Linked DNA regions of Lentilactobacillus curieae. The protein of the gene in region 1 interacts with the protein of each later gene in a pairwise test. Links are inferred from orthologs where the notes say so. Each region holds a gene or a part of one and is shown on either strand. Other genes may lie near its edges. The genes, in order: leuS and ligA.

The links.
Region 2: the proteins of leuS (region 1) and ligA interact in binary tests that used the Escherichia coli proteins (3 or more experiments, as listed by UniProt). The link is inferred for Lentilactobacillus curieae from one-to-one orthologs.

What each region holds. Positions count from the first base shown.
Region 1 is NZ_CP018906.1:1,695,455-1,704,322, forward strand. The notes cover bases 639-3,653. They hold leuS (leucine--tRNA ligase), read left to right. Parts: upstream 639-943; coding sequence 944-3,364; downstream 3,365-3,653. Other genes in these bases: PL11_RS08215 (alpha/beta hydrolase), read right to left, coding at 3,438-3,653. Also shown: PL11_RS08205 (phosphatase PAP2 family protein), read right to left, coding at 1-420; more of PL11_RS08215, read right to left, coding at 3,654-4,394; PL11_RS08220 (acyltransferase family protein), read right to left, coding at 4,396-5,436; PL11_RS08225 (putative polysaccharide biosynthesis protein), read left to right, coding at 5,640-7,289; PL11_RS08230 (NAD(P)H-hydrate dehydratase), read right to left, coding at 7,326-8,153; dipeptidase PepV, read left to right, coding at 8,261-8,868.
Region 2 is NZ_CP018906.1:1,384,641-1,393,406, forward strand. Bases 3,414-6,326 are described here. They hold ligA (NAD-dependent DNA ligase LigA), read left to right. Parts: upstream 3,414-3,811; coding sequence 3,812-5,842; downstream 5,843-6,326. Other genes in these bases: pcrA (DNA helicase PcrA), read left to right, coding at 3,414-3,797; PL11_RS06705 (CamS family sex pheromone protein), read left to right, coding at 5,872-6,326. Also shown: PL11_RS06685 (xanthine phosphoribosyltransferase), read left to right, coding at 1-272; PL11_RS06690 (ATP-grasp domain-containing protein), read left to right, coding at 301-1,464; more of pcrA, read left to right, coding at 1,554-3,413; more of PL11_RS06705, read left to right, coding at 6,327-6,978; Asp-tRNA(Asn)/Glu-tRNA(Gln) amidotransferase subunit GatC, read left to right, coding at 7,022-7,333; Asp-tRNA(Asn)/Glu-tRNA(Gln) amidotransferase subunit GatA, read left to right, coding at 7,333-8,766. UniProt on the Escherichia coli protein: DNA ligase that catalyzes the formation of phosphodiester linkages between 5'-phosphoryl and 3'-hydroxyl groups in double-stranded DNA using NAD as a coenzyme and as the energy source for the reaction.

The DNA.
Region 1 (8,868 bases):
TAAAACGTCGCTGGGGTAATGAACCCCTAAATAGATTCTTGAATATCCAATTAGCAGAATAAAACCGCAAATTAAGCAGTCAACGATAAACTTTGTTGTCTGGTGACTAATTATTTTATTCAAAACAAAGATTAAAGATCCGCCAACCATGATACTTACCATCGAATGACCACTCGGAAAACTAGAGGAGTTCACAACTGCCAGGTGTGGCAAGCTTGGCCTTGGTCGATTAACTAGAAACTTGATGCCGACGTTGATCGGGTATGATAAAAGCAGTCCGTTAACCATTAAGAAGGCTGCTGAATTAAAATGTTTGGTCACTGCAAGTAACAACACTAGGATGATTGAGATAATCATCGAATCGGAAACGCCCATTAAATTTGTGATGGTTAACAGAACGTGAGTTAATTTTGGCGACATGGGTAGTCGTAGGCACGATTGAATTTGATCGTCTATCGTTTGAAAAGTTTTTGAATGGATGACAACTAGTAAAGTAAGCACAATGAAAATAATTGCTGCGAAAATAATTGTATTTGATTGGCGCTTAGAAATTGATTTGTTCACGGGGGTTCCTTCTTATGCGTAGTTTATTTACATTGATAAGTATATCATTGTGATGTTGCTTTTTTCTAAATGATTTGATAGCATTAATGTCAGCAATTTTAATTTTTTAAAATGACGAGGCGAATTAGTAATCATCTAAACCTTTTACAGAAACCAAGTGGTAAATGTGAACTTGGAAGGTTAGGTGGTGAACTCATCGCTGAATGGTTAATTGAACAAAAGTAAACTAACCCGGTAGCCACGTTAAGGCGTTTGAGTGCTCTTCGAATTGAAGAGAATATAGGTGGTACCGCGATAACTCGCCCTATGATAAGCCAAGAATTGGTTTGTTATGGGGCTTTTTTAGTTAAAAATTGCAGAAATCGAGAGGATGAGATGTATGGCATATAATCACGATGTGATCGAGCGTAAATGGCAACATTACTGGAATGAAAATAAGACGTTTAAGGCGTCTGATTCAATGGATAAGGAAAAGTACTACGTACTAGACATGTTTCCTTACCCATCAGGACAAGGGCTTCACGTTGGTCATCCTGAAGGATATACCGCAACTGATATCATGGCCAGAATGAAAAGAATGCAGGGTAAAAATGTACTTCACCCAATGGGCTGGGATGCGTTTGGACTACCTGCTGAGCAATATGCTTTAAAGACTGGACATAACCCACGCGATTTTACTGCAAAGAACGTTAAGAACTTTAAACGTCAGATTAAATCGCTTGGCTTTTCATATGATTGGGACCGCGAAGTTAACACAACTGATCCAGATTACTACAAATGGACTCAGTGGATTTTTGAACAATTGTATAAAAAGGGCTTGGCCTACGAAGATGAAATCGAAGTAAACTGGGCACCTGACTTCATGGGCGGGACGGTGGTCTCAAACGAAGAAGTTATTGATGGTAAAACTGAACGTGGTGGTTACCCAGTTTACCGTGTACCAATGCGTCAATGGGTCTTAAAAATCACCGCATATGCTGATCGTTTGATTGATGATTTAGACGATCTTGACTGGCCTGAAAGTATCAAGGAACAACAAAGAAATTGGATTGGTCGCTCGAAAGGTGCCAGTGTGTTCTTCGGAGTTGATGGTCATCCAGATGAAAAGATTGAAGTCTTCACTACTAGACCGGATACTTTATTTGGTGCAACTTATATGGTGCTGTCACCCGAACATGACTTGGTTTCAAAAATTGTGACTGATGAACAGCGTTCAGTCGTTGAAGCATACCAAGACAAAGTGTCACGGAAGTCTGATCTTGAACGGACTGATTTGAACAAGGATAAGAGTGGGGTATTTACCGGAGCTTATGGTATTAACCCAATCAACGGTAAAAAAGTTCCAATCTGGATTGGTGATTATGTTCTTGCTTCATACGGAACTGGTGCCATCATGGCCGTTCCAGCCCATGATGATCGTGATTATGAATTTGCTAAGAAGTTTGACTTACCAATTGTACCGGTTATCGAAGGTGGCAACGTTGATGAAGAGGCCTTCACTGGAGACGGTAAGCACATTAATTCTGATTTCTTAAACGGAATGAATAAGGAAGATGCAATTAGTGCAGCAATTGATTGGTTAAGTGATAAGGGTGTTGGTAGCGAAAAGGTTAACTACAGACTTCGTGACTGGATTTTCTCACGTCAACGTTACTGGGGTGAACCAATTCCAGTTATTCACTGGGAAGATGGCGAAACCACATTGGTCCCTGAAAACGAACTCCCACTTAGATTACCTAAGGCTAAGAACATTGAACCTTCAGGTAGCGGAGAGAGCCCACTAGCCAACCTTGATGACTGGGTAAACGTTGTCGATGAGAACGGCCGTAAGGGTAAACGTGAAACTAATACAATGCCACAATGGGCAGGTAGCTCATGGTACTTCTTGCGCTATGTTGATCCACACAATAATGACGCATTAGCAGATTATGACAAACTTAAATATTGGTCACCCGTAGATCTTTACGTTGGTGGGGCTGAACATGCCGTATTGCACTTGCTTTATGCAAGATTCTGGCATAAATTCCTTTATGATATTGGTGTTGTACCAACAAAAGAACCATTCCAGAAGTTGGTCAACCAGGGAATGATTCTTGGAACCAACCACGAAAAGATGTCTAAATCAAAAGGTAACGTTATTAATCCTGACGAAATTGTTGACCAGTATGGTGCTGACACCTTGAGATTATATGAAATGTTCATGGGACCTTTGGATGCTTCAAAGCCTTGGAGTACTGAGGGAATTCACGGGGCACACCACTGGTTGGACAGGGTTTGGCGCTTGATGATAGATGATAATAACCATCTTCGTGATAGAGTTACTACATTTAATGACGGCACATTGACTAAGATATACAACCAAACAGTGAAAATTGTTAGCGATGACTTTGAAAACATGAGATTCAATGTCGGAATTTCTCAAATGATGGTATTTGTTAATGATGCTTACAAGGCTGACGCTTTGCCAATTGAGTACTTAGAAGGATTTGTGAAATTACTTGCTCCTGTTGCTCCCCATATTTCTGAAGAATTATGGAGCTTGATGGGACATGACGATACCATTGCTTATGAAGACTGGCCAACTTATGATGAAAGCCAGTTAGTTGAAAACACTGTTGAGATGGTGGTTCAAGTTAATGGTAAAGTTCGTGCCCACATAAAAGTAGCACGTGATGAAGATCAAGATAAGGTCAAAGAGACTGCATTAAATGATGAAAAGGTTAAGGAATTTACTGGCGATGCAACAATTCGCAAGGTAATCGTAGTTCCTAACAAGATTGTTAACATTGTAGCTAAATAAATTATCGGATAAATAAAAATGGAGATTAGATATTAATCAAGAATATCTAATCTCCATTTTTTGTTTGGGTATTTTATTGTTGCAAATCATTTGCTGTATTTGGTTGATAGTTTTTAGACCAAATAAATTCTGTCAGCTGTTTGTTTACAGCAAGATTGTTATTGTGTAGGGCAGAGTGTTGAGCTTTAGCTCCAAACACTTCATATGTTTGGTAAAAGTTAACGTGATCACGCAATAAATACCCTAGTGACAGGGCAGACGCGTTGGTGACAACGCCATCTGAATTTGAACCATCACCTAAGTTCCCGTATATGTTAAGTACTCTAGTTTGGTGAGGAAAATTATTTCGCAGACGGTATAGCAACTTAAACTCCGGATGAATGATCTCGGGTTTTCCATCAGCTAAGATTTTATTTTTATTTGGGACATCATCCCAAAGCTGACTTAGTGGCCCAGAAGTTGGTTGATTAGCTTTTTGATTGTTAATGATGCCATCATATGGACCAGCAATTAAACAAAGCTTCTCACTAGTTGGCAAATCCTTACGGTTACCATTCATAAGGTTGTAGTAAACCGTCGCATATGCTCCCATAGAGTGGCCAACAAAATTCAATTTGTTAACGTGGTACTTGGACTTTAGTAATTTGCACACCTTTGTGATCCAGTGTGCGTATTGAACTTCGCCAGCCCGGTTATTATTAAATTGAACCATGATAATGGGATTGCGCATCCACTTTTTGATGGTTCCTTGAATAACAATTTTACCGTTAGATTTAACATTAACAATCATTCGCTTCTTGGCAATCCCCCGGACTTCGGCGGATGTAACCATATCCCTTTCAGCAAGTAGGCTACTTGACCAGCCGTGAATAAACATCGTTGGGGTATTGCTGTCGACGAACCTTGAATCGGGCCGTTTGAGTTCCTGTGGGCGAGATTGCCAAAAAGAGAATCCCAATATGAGAATAATTATGATTCCGATTGGGAAATATAGCGCTTGATATTTAAATGAGCGCAACTTTGCAAACATACTATTCTCTAGCCACCTTGTTCATTTTGGATAATCTAATCCGATTTAGGAAATACATATAAATATATGAAAGAATAAAGGAAATTACAAGGGCAAAAAAAGTTTGTACGTATGGAGATTGAATCCCAATCTGACCTAAAATATCTAAGAAAGCCTTGTGTAGGTACATGATTCCTAAGGTTTGTTGACCGATTACCTGAAGAAAATGTACCAAGAAATGTGGTGTGTATTCTGATAGGAAATAACAAAAACTGAAAACCACGATGCTTACCATGATTGGAATAATTGTTATATAAGATACCCGTGAGAGGGGAATGTGATGGTATGAAGCGTGAATTAAACGTGATTTCAAGAAGAAGCCAAAGTTGAATTTATCAGCGTGTTGCATGAAAATCAACCAGCACGTAATCATTGCAGATGGAATGATTATCCAAAGATCTTTAACGATTTTTTGAATATTTTTAAAGTATAAATAACCGAATATAACAAAGAATGCCACGATGAGAGCAACATCAAAGTCCCATGGTGTGTATTTCCAGTTTAAGAAATGAATGTGCTTATAGCTTGTTCCGATAATTAAGGAAATAAAACCAGCAATAATCAAATATTCCCGGTTTTTAATGTATGTAATTAGGAAAGTAACGAATACCAAAGCAAGTAGGTATACGTTAATGTACCAAAAAACACTAGTGTAATGATTTAATACTCGCCCACCATATACAAGACGGACAAAGTAAAACATCGTATATTTCCAACTTTCGTTTCTGAAGAAATGAGAGGCAATTACCAAAATCGTTCCACAGAAGAAGTAGGAAATAAGCAGTGGGAATACCCGTTTCTTGAAAAATGTCAGCCACTGGCCAGGTTTAACGGGCCTTAAGAAGAAACCACCCATTATGAAGAAGATTGGCATATGCCACCAGTATAGAAAATGATATAACGTACCATGAACAGTAAGGGAGTGTCCTAGGACAACCGCCATAATTCCGATTGCTTTGGCCACGTCCACCCATTCGATCCGTTTTTTACTCAATTTATTCACCCCAAGATTTTTTATATTGCTAAAATAACCAATAATAACATTCTAGTGCATTTATTAATTTTAATACAATACTTTTTCTTTACAGTCAGATTAAACTTTTTTTGATAAAGTTTTGTAAAGACCTTAAAATGAAAGATTGATATTAATTTGATTCTTGATAAAATAGTACGAGTGTACTATATCGATGAAAGTGGGACGTTGTGATGAATGAGATTGATAATTCGCAAGGGGATGCCTCTAGGGATAAAATGCTATCCGGTTCTGCATGGATGACTGCAGGAAGTATTTTCTCTAGAATTTTAGGAGCAATTTATATTATTCCTTGGCGCCAATGGTTTGGCGATTATTTCTACCGTGGAAATGCACTTTATGGGTTTGGATATAATATTTACAGTTTTGTCCTGATTGTAGCGATTGCGGGTATCCCTTCTGCAATTGCTAAACAAGTTTCCCATTATAATGCCATGAATGAGTACGGGGTTGGGATTAGAATTTATAAACGCGGATTGGTTTTATCAGCTGCGTTAGGGATAATTTCCGCCTCAATTCTGTATTTTGGAGCGCCGTTGTTGGATGGGGGCAACGCTAACGTAATTCCCGTTTTGCACTCCCTTGCTTGGGCGGTGTTGATTATTCCAACCATGAGTTTGACCCGTGGATATTTCCAGGGGTATCAAGAGATGGCACCATCAGCAATTTCTCAATTTGTTGAACAATTAGCAAGAGTTATTTATATGTTGGCAACTGCCTACATAATTATGGAAGTTCTTCACGGTAACTGGGTAACTGCTGTTTCACAATCAACATTTGCTGCGTTTATTGGAGCGGCATTTGGAACATTAACTCTAGGCTTTTATTACTTTAAACGCCGCGCCCATTTCAGAGGTTTGGTTGCTAACAGTAATAATCAAATTCGGGTTGAGCCCAAGCAATTATATCAAGAGATAATTGCTCAATCCGTTCCGTTTATCATCTTGGGTGCCGGAATTACAATTTTTCAGTTGATTGATCAGTATACTTTTTTCCCAATTATGAGAAATATTTCTGGCTTTTCTGAAACAGAGATCAGCGATTTGTTCGCAATGTTTGCGGCCAACTCAAACAAACTGATAATGATTTCAATCTCTTTGGCTTCAGCATTGGCAGTGACTGCAGTACCACTTTTGTCAGAGGCACTAACCAATGGGAATAAAACTCAAATCAAATCTCAGAATACAAATGTGTTATCAATGTTTATGTTCACAATGATTCCTGCTGCTTTAGGAATGGCTGCGATTGCGGGGCCGCTTAACCGTGCTTTTTACGGAGCTCAGTATCGATCTTTAGCAGCCAATGTTTTAACGGTCTCATCAATCGTTTCTATTTTAATGGGCTTGTTTGTTGTCACGTCTGCTGTAATGCAGGGACTGTCAGAGAACAAACGAGCAGTTAAGTACTTCTTCATTGGAACTGCTGTTAAATTAATTGTTCAGTGGCCTCTGATTCACTTCTTAGGTGTTTTTGGACCGCTAATTTCAACTGCGATTGGATTATTGGTTGCTAACTATCTCATTTTAAGATACTTAAAAGGTCACTTTGGGTATGATACTAAAGCACTTAACGCTACTTTTGTACACGTAGGTGTCGGCTCGCTCTTGATGTATGTGGTTGCTGTAATCATGGTGTATATTGGCAATATGTTGATTTCAATTTTTGCCAATCCTTATGGCACGATTGCAAGTGCAATTGTGGCCGTTATTTCAGCAGTAGTCGGTGGATTCATTTACTTGTATATTACATTGAAAACCCGAACTGCGGATGTGATTCTTGGGGCACGTAGCGATAGTTTGAGAGCTAAATTAAGAATAAGGTAGTCAAAAGGCCATGATGCAGTGCATCATGGCCTTTTATTAATGCTCATTTTTTTTCATAAACTCTGGAATTGCTTGAGAAATTTGGTGTGGCAGCACTACGTACTGTGTTTTAGCTAGTTGTTCGGCAATGGCACTGTGTGTGTACACTGCCGCTTTAACAACATCAGCCTGATTACCAAACTGACAAATAAAACCACCGACTAATCCAGCGAGGGTGTCACCCATACCACCTGTGGCTTGGGCGGGAGTGCCTACTGTGTTTTCAGCAACTTCCTGGTGAGGGCTACAAACCTCTGTGCGACTTGATTTAACGACTGCGATTACGTTAAGCCGTTCAGCAGCAGCTTGGTTCAACTCTGGGGACTGATTCTTGATCTCTATGCCAGAAACCCGTTGCCATTCCATTTGGTGAGGGGTCAACACGTTAGTCGAATTGGTTGGAAGTGATAATTTTTGTTCAGCCACAATGGTTAACGCTGAACCATCAATCACTAAAGTTTGACCAGTTTTTACTTGGTTGAATAATTCCTTTAGAACTGAAACGCTGCGGGGCTCGGTGCCTAAGCCAGGTCCAATTACGACTACGTTTGCTTGGCTTACAAGTTTCATAACGGCATCTAAATCATCAATGTCTTGGAACATTGCTTCTGGAGTGTGACTATGTAGACTACTTTGGTTACTCTTGTCAGTAACTGCAGTTACCAATCCGGCTCCAGAATAAACTGCAGCCATTGTTGCCATCATAATTGCCCCACCAAAGTTCTGATTTCCACCAATCAAAACGATTCGTCCAAAGGTTCCCTTGTAACTATTTGCTGGTCTTTTTTTTATTATCTTTAGAATATCATTTGTAATTTTTTGCATAGGCTTGCCTCCTATGTAAAGTATAGCATTTACCAGTTACATAGATTAAACGATGCCATGATGATATGATAGAATATTATAAAAGATGATAGAAAGAGAGATTTAACATGACAATTGATTGGAAGTCATTAGCAAACAACTATCAAGAAGATTACTTAGCTGACTTAAGTGAATTGATTAGCATCGCTAGTGTCCGCGATGATGATAACGCTACAGATGAATACCCACTTGGTGAAGGCCCAACCAAGGCAATGGAGAAATTTTTGTCATTTGGTGAAAGGGATGGATTCAAAACAGTTAAACTGGATAACACTGTTGGCTATATCGAATACGGTGAGGGTGATAAGACACTTGCCATCCAATCTCACGCGGACGTTATGCCAGCTGGGGACGGTTGGAAAACTGAGCCGTTCGAAATGACCATTATTGATGGTTTGGCATACGGTCGGGGAACCTCCGATGATAAGGGACCCGGATTGGCAGCCTATTACGGTCTCTGGATGTTAAAGGACCAGGGTGTTACCCCTAAGCTGAAGATTCGCTTGATTATCGGGACTGATGAAGAAAGTGACTGGACAGGGATGAAGCATTACTTTGATGTTGAACCCCAACCAACATTTGGTTTTTCACCAGATGCTGAATTTCCACTGATTAACGGTGAAAAGGGAAACGCTACTTACGAAATCAAATTTGGTAGCAAAAATGGTGAAGAATT
Region 2 (8,766 bases), 310 kb from region 1 along the record:
AAGTAAGTAATGACATTAGTGTTGATAAGAGATTCTTAGACTCTAATGACAAAATTTTGATTATTGATGACTTTTTGGCTAATGGCCAAGCCGTTTCAGGTTTGTTGGAAATTGCTAAAGTTGCTAACGTAGACGTTGCCGGAATTGGAATCGTAATCGAAAAGAGCTTCCAAAAAGGCCGCGAGATGATTGAAGAGGCTGGTGTTAGACTCGAATCATTGGCTCGAATTGCATCACTCGATGATGAAAAAGTCGAATTTGTAAAAGATTAATCGATAAATACCAGAAGAGGTAGTGAGAATGTTGGCGAATGAAAATGTTGTTTATCCAGGGCAAACAGTCGGAGTGATTGGTGAAAGTATTAGTAATCTTTCATTAATAACTACCGCTAAAAAAATGGGATTCAAGGTAGCTGTATACAGCAGCAACGAAAGTTCTGATATCATGCAAGTTTCTGATTTTCAGTACATGGGTGACTACACTGATAAATCCTCATTAAAAATGTTTGCTGAAAGATGTGACGCAGTTATCTATAATGATGACCAAATTGGTTCAGACATCGTCGACTATCTTTCTCAGTACACCAGAGTTCCTCAAAATACTGATTTACTCGACATTAACCAGGATCGGTTAATTGAACGTAGTTTTTTTGAGACGCTAAACATGAATATGGCTCCGTACGCAACGATTATCGAACTGGAGGATATTTACCAGGCAATCAATTCAATCGGCTATCCTGCCATTTTAAAGCCCATTCAGAGGGGACTATTAGGTGGCCAAGAACTTTACATTGAAAAACAGAGTGACATTGTAAAGGCATCTGGGATGCTTGATGTTGGGACATACATCCTGGAATCATATGTAAAGCACGATATTGACTATTCGGTAGTTGTGACTCGGGGTGAGAATTCTGATCGGGTAATCTTCCCAGTTATTGAGGATATTTACCAACGTTCTCGCTTAATCACAGCATTTACGCCTGCAAAAATCGAGTCAGGATTAGAAAAAGAAATGATTCGGATTGCTAATGAAATTGCCAATAACTTGGACTATGTTGGTACGTTTGAAGTTTCTTTCTATGTTTCTGAAAACGGGTCGATTTATGTAAACAAAATCGCTCCTAATATGGGAATTGCCGGCTCAGTTTTTGAATACGCACTGAGTGTTGATCAATTTGAACAACATCTCCGGGCAATTGCTGGGTTACCTTTGATGAAACCGATTGTCGGAATTCCTACTGTTTTACAAACTATCAATGAACAAGATTACGGCAGAATTCAAACTCAATGGGTAATCAAAGATAATTGGCACTTCAACTTTTATGGCTTAAATGATGGCCGTCACGGAACAATCGGTCACATTTTAATTCCAACTGAGTCGATTGCCAAAACGTTGATGCAAATTGAAGGAACCAATATTTGGAACAATATTGATTTTGAAGCAAAATATAAAAAAATGGACTAAGTCGGCGTCGTGCCGGCTTTTTTGCTTGCTTTTTGAAAAGCAGCAGTGAGGCTTTTCTGGTATAATTGATTGGATAATTGTGCGAGAGGATGGACAGTAATTTGGCTGATTCAGATTTAATTAAGGGACTAAATACAGAGCAACGCGATGCAGTTTTACACACAGAAGGTCCAGTGCTAATTATGGCTGGGGCAGGTAGTGGTAAAACTCGGGTGTTGACTCATAGAATTGCCTACATAATTGAGAGTAGGAACGTGATGCCATGGAATATTCTGGCCATCACATTTACGAACAAAGCAGCTAAAGAAATGCGCGAACGGGTTTCAGCATTACTCGATGAGAGTGGTAATGATGTTTGGGTGTCAACTTTTCATGCTCTTTGTGTGCGTATTTTAAGAAGAAATATTGATTTATTAGGGTACAACCGAGCATTTACGATTGCCGATCCTAGTGAACAGCGGACGTTGGTAAAGCGAATTTTGAATGATATGAACGTTGATACCAAGAAGTTCGACCCACGGTCAATTTTGTCTGCAATTTCAAACGCCAAGAACGACATGCTGGATCCTGAAGGTTTTAGAAAAAATGCCCGTGGACCATTTGAAGAGATGGTGGCAGATGTCTACGACCGTTACCAAGCAGAGCTTAAGCAAAACCAGTCACTTGATTTTGACGATTTGATCATGATGACGATTGAACTCTTTGACCAACATAAGGATGTTCTGGAGTTCTACCAAGATAAGTTTAAATATATTCACGTTGATGAGTATCAGGATACTAACGAAGCCCAGTACCAATTAGTGACGTTACTTTCACAAAAGTATCGCAATATTTGTGTGGTTGGGGATGCTGACCAGAGTATTTATGGTTGGCGTGGAGCTAACATGCAAAATATATTGAACTTTAAGGATGATTACAAAGATGCTCATGTGACTATGCTTGAGCAAAATTATCGTTCTACAAAGACGATATTGGATGCAGCTAACGCTGTGATTGCCAATAATGATAATCGTGAGGATAAGAATCTGTGGACTGAAAATAATCAGGGAGACAGAATTTCGTATTATCGTGGTCAGACTGAAAATGATGAAGCCCGTTTTGTGGTTTCTAACATCCAAGAAGAAGTTAATAAAGATGGCCAAAACTATGGCAGTATTGCGATTCTTTACAGAACAAATGCTCAATCACGTGTAATGGAAGAAACATTACTCAAGTCAAACATCCCATACACCATGGTTGGTGGGCATAAGTTCTATGATCGTAAAGAAATTCGGGATGTTCTTTCATATTTAACACTGATTGCTAATCCAAATGACTCGATGGGATTTGAACGAGTTGTGAATGAACCTAAACGGGGAATTGGCCCAACCAGTGTTGATAAGCTACGAAGATTTGCAAATGATCACTCGTGGAGTTTGCTAGAGGCTTCTTTGAATGTTGACTTAGCAAATGAGATTTCTGCGAGGGCAAAGAATTCACTCTACCAGTTTGCTGATACGATGGATAAGATTGCTAAAGACGCAAAAGACTTGTCAGTTTCTGATATCACTGAGGCTTTGTTAGATAAAAGTGGGTACCTAGATGCCTTGAAGAGTTCTAAAACGTTGGAAGCTCAATCAAGAGTGGAAAACTTGGAAGAATTTATGTCAGTTACCAAAAAATATGATGACGAGAATCAACAAGCTACTGGAATTGATAACTTAGTCGACTTCCTTAGCGATTTAGCCTTAGTTTCAGATCAAGATGATGTTGATGAAGAATCATCAGCGGTTACGTTGATGACTTTGCATGCTGCTAAGGGACTAGAATTTCCCGTTGTGTTTATCATGGGAATGGAAGAGGGATTATTCCCACTTGGTAGAGCTGCTGCTGATGAAGAGGAATTACAAGAAGAGCGTCGGTTAGCTTATGTTGGAATTACCCGTGCCAAGAAAAAACTCTACATTACCAACGCTTATTCACGGACTCTTTATGGTCGCCGGCAAAATAATCCACAATCAAGGTTTATTGATGAAATTACACCTGATTTGATTCAGTATGAAAATGTTGGCAATGACAGCGGTCCAATTAAGACGCCATTTGATCGTAAGACTGAGCGGGCTTTTTCAACCCCATATCATCGTCCAAGCCAAACGGTTGAAAAACCAAAGGGCTCTGGAGCTGATAAGAAGAGATGGAATGTGGGCGATAAGGTATCACATAAAGCATGGGGAATCGGTACAGTGGTCAAAGTTTCTGGTACCGGTGAAGATATGGAATTAGACATTGCTTTTGATTCTCAAGGAATTAAACTGTTGTTGGCTGCATTTGCGCCAATTCAAAAACAAGAATAAAAGGGGTTTGTAAGATGGCAACTGCAAATATGAATGAAAACTCAGCGAGGGTTCAAGCAGAAGAGCTACGAACAAAATTGAATAAGTGGGCAGATGAGTATTATACGTATGATGCCCCTAGCGTTGAAGATTCTGAATATGATGCAGTCTATCAACAGTTAGTTTATTTGGAAACGCAATATCCAGCCATTATTACCCCAGATTCTCCTACTCAAAAAGTTGGAGATCATACGCTACCAGGGTTCAGTAAAGTGCCACATGATATCCCAATGTTATCTTTAGGAGATGTGTTCTCAGAACAGGAACTAGCAGACTTTGTGGACAGACTGACTAAGTCAGATAACGTGAACTTTGAATATAATTGCGAATTAAAAATTGATGGGCTAGCAATTTCTTTGCGATATGAACAAGGCAAGCTAGTCCAAGGATCTACTAGAGGAAATGGCCAGATTGGTGAAGATATCACCGAGAATTTGAAGACTATCAAATCAATTCCCCGCAAACTAACAAGACCAATCAATATTGAAGTTCGTGGTGAATGTTATATGCCTAAGTCTTCATTTGTTAGTTTGAATGAACAACGGCAAAGGGATGGTCAAACACCATTCGCAAATCCTCGTAACGCAGCTGCTGGTAGCTTACGGCAGCTTGATTCTAAGGAAACGGCCAAGCGAAAATTAAGTACGTTTATGTATAACGTTGCCGATTATGATGACTTATTGACTGATACTCAAAGCGGGCTGCTTGAAGAATTAAAGGAGCTAGGTTTTAACACTAATCCATCTTCGCAAGTGGCACATTCGATGGCAGAAATCGATGCGTATATTGATGAGTACCAAGAAAAACGGGATAGTTTGGAATATGGAATTGATGGAATCGTTATTAAAGTTAATTCACTACCGACTCAAAGGAAGTTAGGCGCAACGGTTAAAGTCCCTCGCTGGGCAATTGCATATAAATTTCCACCAGAAGAGGCCCAGACAGTCGTTCGGGACATTGAGTGGACGGTTGGCAGAACCGGAGTGGTTACCCCAACTGCCGTGATGGATCCAGTGACCTTGGCGGGAACAACTGTTGCTAGGGCTTCACTTCATAACCCTGACTATTTAAATGAGAAAGGGATTCGGATTGGCGATACAGTGGAGCTGCATAAAGCTGGCGATATTATTCCAGAAATCTCGAAATATATTCCAGAAAAACGGCCAGCAGATAGCGTTGCTTATGAAATTCCAACCCAATGTCCATCTTGTGGTTCAGAGCTGGTTCATCTCGATGATGAGGTTGCCTTACGGTGCATCAACCCCAAGTGTCCAGCACAATTGGCGGAGGGGTTGACTCACTTTGCTTCACGGAATGCGATGAATATAGATGGATTAGGTCCTAAAATCATTGCTCAACTTTTCCAAAAACAATTGGTTGACGATGTTAGTGGGTTATACACATTGAGTGTGCAGGACTTGTTAACACTTGATAAATTCGGTGAAAAGTCTGCAACCAACCTGATTAGTGCAATCGAAAATAGTCGTGAAAATTCTTTGGAACGATTGCTATTTGGTTTAGGAATTCGTCATGTTGGTGCCAAAGCTGCACGGTTAATTGCCCAAAAGTTTAAAGATATTGATGAGATTATCAAAGCTAGTGCGCCGGACATTGCAGAAATTGATACAATGGGTATGATTATTGCTGATAGCGTAGTAACATACTTCTCAATGCCTGAGTCAGTTGAGTTGATTGATCGACTTAAATCTGTCGGGGTTAACATGACCTACCTTGGTGAAACAACTGAAGAAATCGAAGGTTCTGATTCCTTTTTCAATGGTAAAAAGGTGGTTTTAACTGGAAAGCTTCAGGCCACAACCAGGGGGGATGCAACAGACTGGTTGGAAAAACATGGTGCATCAGTCACTAGTTCAGTTTCCAAGAACACTGATTTAGTGGTTGTGGGAGCTGATCCAGGAAGTAAGTACGATAAGGCTGTCAAACTGGATATAACCATTTGGGATGAACAACAATTTGTTTCTGAAATGAATAAAGAGAATCAATAACGGAGGAAGAATCGGTGAAAAAAGTATGGATGGCATTATCCATAGCGTTAATGGGTGTATTGTTGGTAGCGTGTGGAAGTGCTGATAATTTGAACACTGGAAGTAAGTCGTCTAACTCCAGTAAAACTGAACTAACTGGCCAAACTGATAGTGGGTATTATCAAGGGGTCATTAAGAATGGTCATTATCAAACAAGCAAGTCTCGAGGGGTTAGCGTTTCCCAAGTATCAAATCAACTAAATATTAAGGGATTTGAAAATGGTTTGTTGAATATCTCTAAGGAAGAATTTTCTACTAAGAAATATGTCTTCCAAGAAGGACAGTATCTTTCAACTGCTAAGGTAGAAAACTGGTTGGGAAGAAAATCAAAGTCTAATCCAACTGGTTTGAATCCTAAAAAGGGTAGTCCATACGTACCTAATTACTTATCACAGATTAGTGAACAGGACTTCATGACTGAAAATGGGCGAAATTTATCTCTATCGGGAATGACTATTGGTCTAGCTATCAACTCAGTTGATTACTACACCAAAAAGACTGATGGACCAACACTAGAGGCAGATATTTCTGATGCCCAAGTCAATAAGCAGGGAAAAGCAATTGCTGCCAAGGTACTAAAACGCTTGAGAGCACAAAAAGCCTTGAAGAACATTCCGATTGTTATTGCTTTATACAAGCAAGCTTCAGATGACAGCTTGGTTGGTGGAAACTTCTTTGCTTATGCAGTTAACGATGGTGGTGCCACTAAGATTTCTAAGTGGACTAAAGTTAACCAAAAGAACTATGTATTCCCAATTCAATCCGGAAAGAAATCACCAAGTAAAACCGACGAAGATGCTTTCGATAACTTTAAATCACAAGTTCAAAACTTCTTCCCTAATTTGAGTGGGGTTACCGCTCAAGCTCAATATTCAGATGGAACATTGAACGGAATGAAAGTCAGCATTACCACCCAATTTTACAGTCAAACTGAAATCATCAGTTTTACTCAATACTTGCAACAAGCTGCCCAAAAGTATTTACCAAGTAATGCGCCAATCGATATAACGGTTCAATCGACTGACGGGATTCAAAGTTTCTTAAGTCGAAATGCCGGCGAAAAGAACTTCACTTCCCATATTTTCAACAGTTATTAATATGGTAAAATGTCATTTGTGATTAACGAAAGGAAGGGTCGAAATGAGCGAGAGAATTTCTGAAGACCAAGTAAACCACGTTGCAGAACTTGCAAAGTTAAAGTTGGAGGCTGATCAGCTTCCATACTTCACAAACCAATTGGATAAAATTATTGGTATGTTTGAAACCTTAAGCAAGGTTGATACTGATGGTGTTGAACCAACAACAAGCGTTAGCGATCAACTTAACACTATGCGTGAAGACGTTGCTGATAATTGGAACCAACGTCAAGAACTATTGGATAACGCTCCTGATGCGGAGAACGGTTATATCAAGGTTCCTGCAATTATTGATGAAAGTGGGGACAACGAATAATGAATTACTTTAACCAATCATTAAGCGAGATCCATGAAAAGCTGGTTAACAAAGAAATTACTGCTGAAGACCTCACTAAACAAACATTGGCTAACATTGCGGAAGTTGATAAGGATATTAATGCTTTCATCAACGTTGATGAAGAAGGCGCCTTACAACGTGCTAAAGCAATTGATGAAGCCGGAATTGACGCTGACAATTTGCTTTCTGGGATGCCAATTGCATTAAAGGATAACCTTGTAACTAAGGGATTTAAAACTACTGCTGCATCAAAGATGCTAGAAAACTTTAAGCCAATTTATAATGCAACTGTTGTTGAAAAGTTAGCTAACTTAAATGCAATTAGTGTTGGTAAAACCAACATGGATGAATTTGCAATGGGTGGTTCAACTGAAAACTCAGCATTTAAAATTACCCATAACCCTTGGGATACTAACAAGGTTCCTGGTGGTTCATCAGGTGGTTCTGCTGCGGCAGTTGCTGCAGGGGAAGTTTTAGCTGCGCTAGGTTCAGATACTGGTGGTTCAATCAGACAACCAGTTTCATTTAACGGGGTTGTTGGAATGAAGCCAACGTATGGTCGCGTTTCACGTTGGGGTCTGATTGCCTTCGGATCATCACTAGACCAAATTGGACCAATCACAAGAAATGTTGCTGATAACGCAACGTTATTAAACGCAATTGCTGGTCACGATGATCACGATATGACTAGTTCAAATAAAGATGTTCCAGACTTTTCTGCCAACCTAAATGCTGGAGTTAAGGGCATGAAGATTGGGATTCCGTCAGAATTTATGGCTGCTGGACTCGATGATGATGTGAAGCAAACAGTTTTAGATGCTGCTGAAACCTACAGAAAACTAGGCGCCACAGTTGAAGAAGTTTCATTACCACATACTGAGTATGGGGTCGCTGCCTACTACATTATCTCTTCTTCAGAAGCTTCATCTAACCTACAACGGTTTGACGGGATTCGCTATGGATACCGTGCTGAAGATGCTAAAAATCTTGAAGAACTATACGTTAAGTCACGCTCACAAGGTTTTGGTGATGAAGTTAAACGAAGAATTATGCTTGGAACTTTCTCACTTTCAGCTGGTTTCTATGATGCATACTTCAAGAAGGCTGCTCAGGTAAGAACTTTGATGATCAACGATTTTACAAATGTCTTCAAAGATTATGACCTAATCTTGGCACCAACTGCACCAACACCCGCATATGGTATTGGCGAAGATATTAGTGATCCAATGACAATGTACATGAATGACGTTTTGACATTACCAGTTAACCTTGCTGGTCTACCAGGAATGTCGATTCCTGCTGGGTTCTCAAACGGATTGCCAGTTGGTGTACAACTGATTGGTAAGCCATTCGATGAAACAACTATTTACCAAGCAGGTAATGCGTTTGAACAAGCAACCGACTTTCATAAG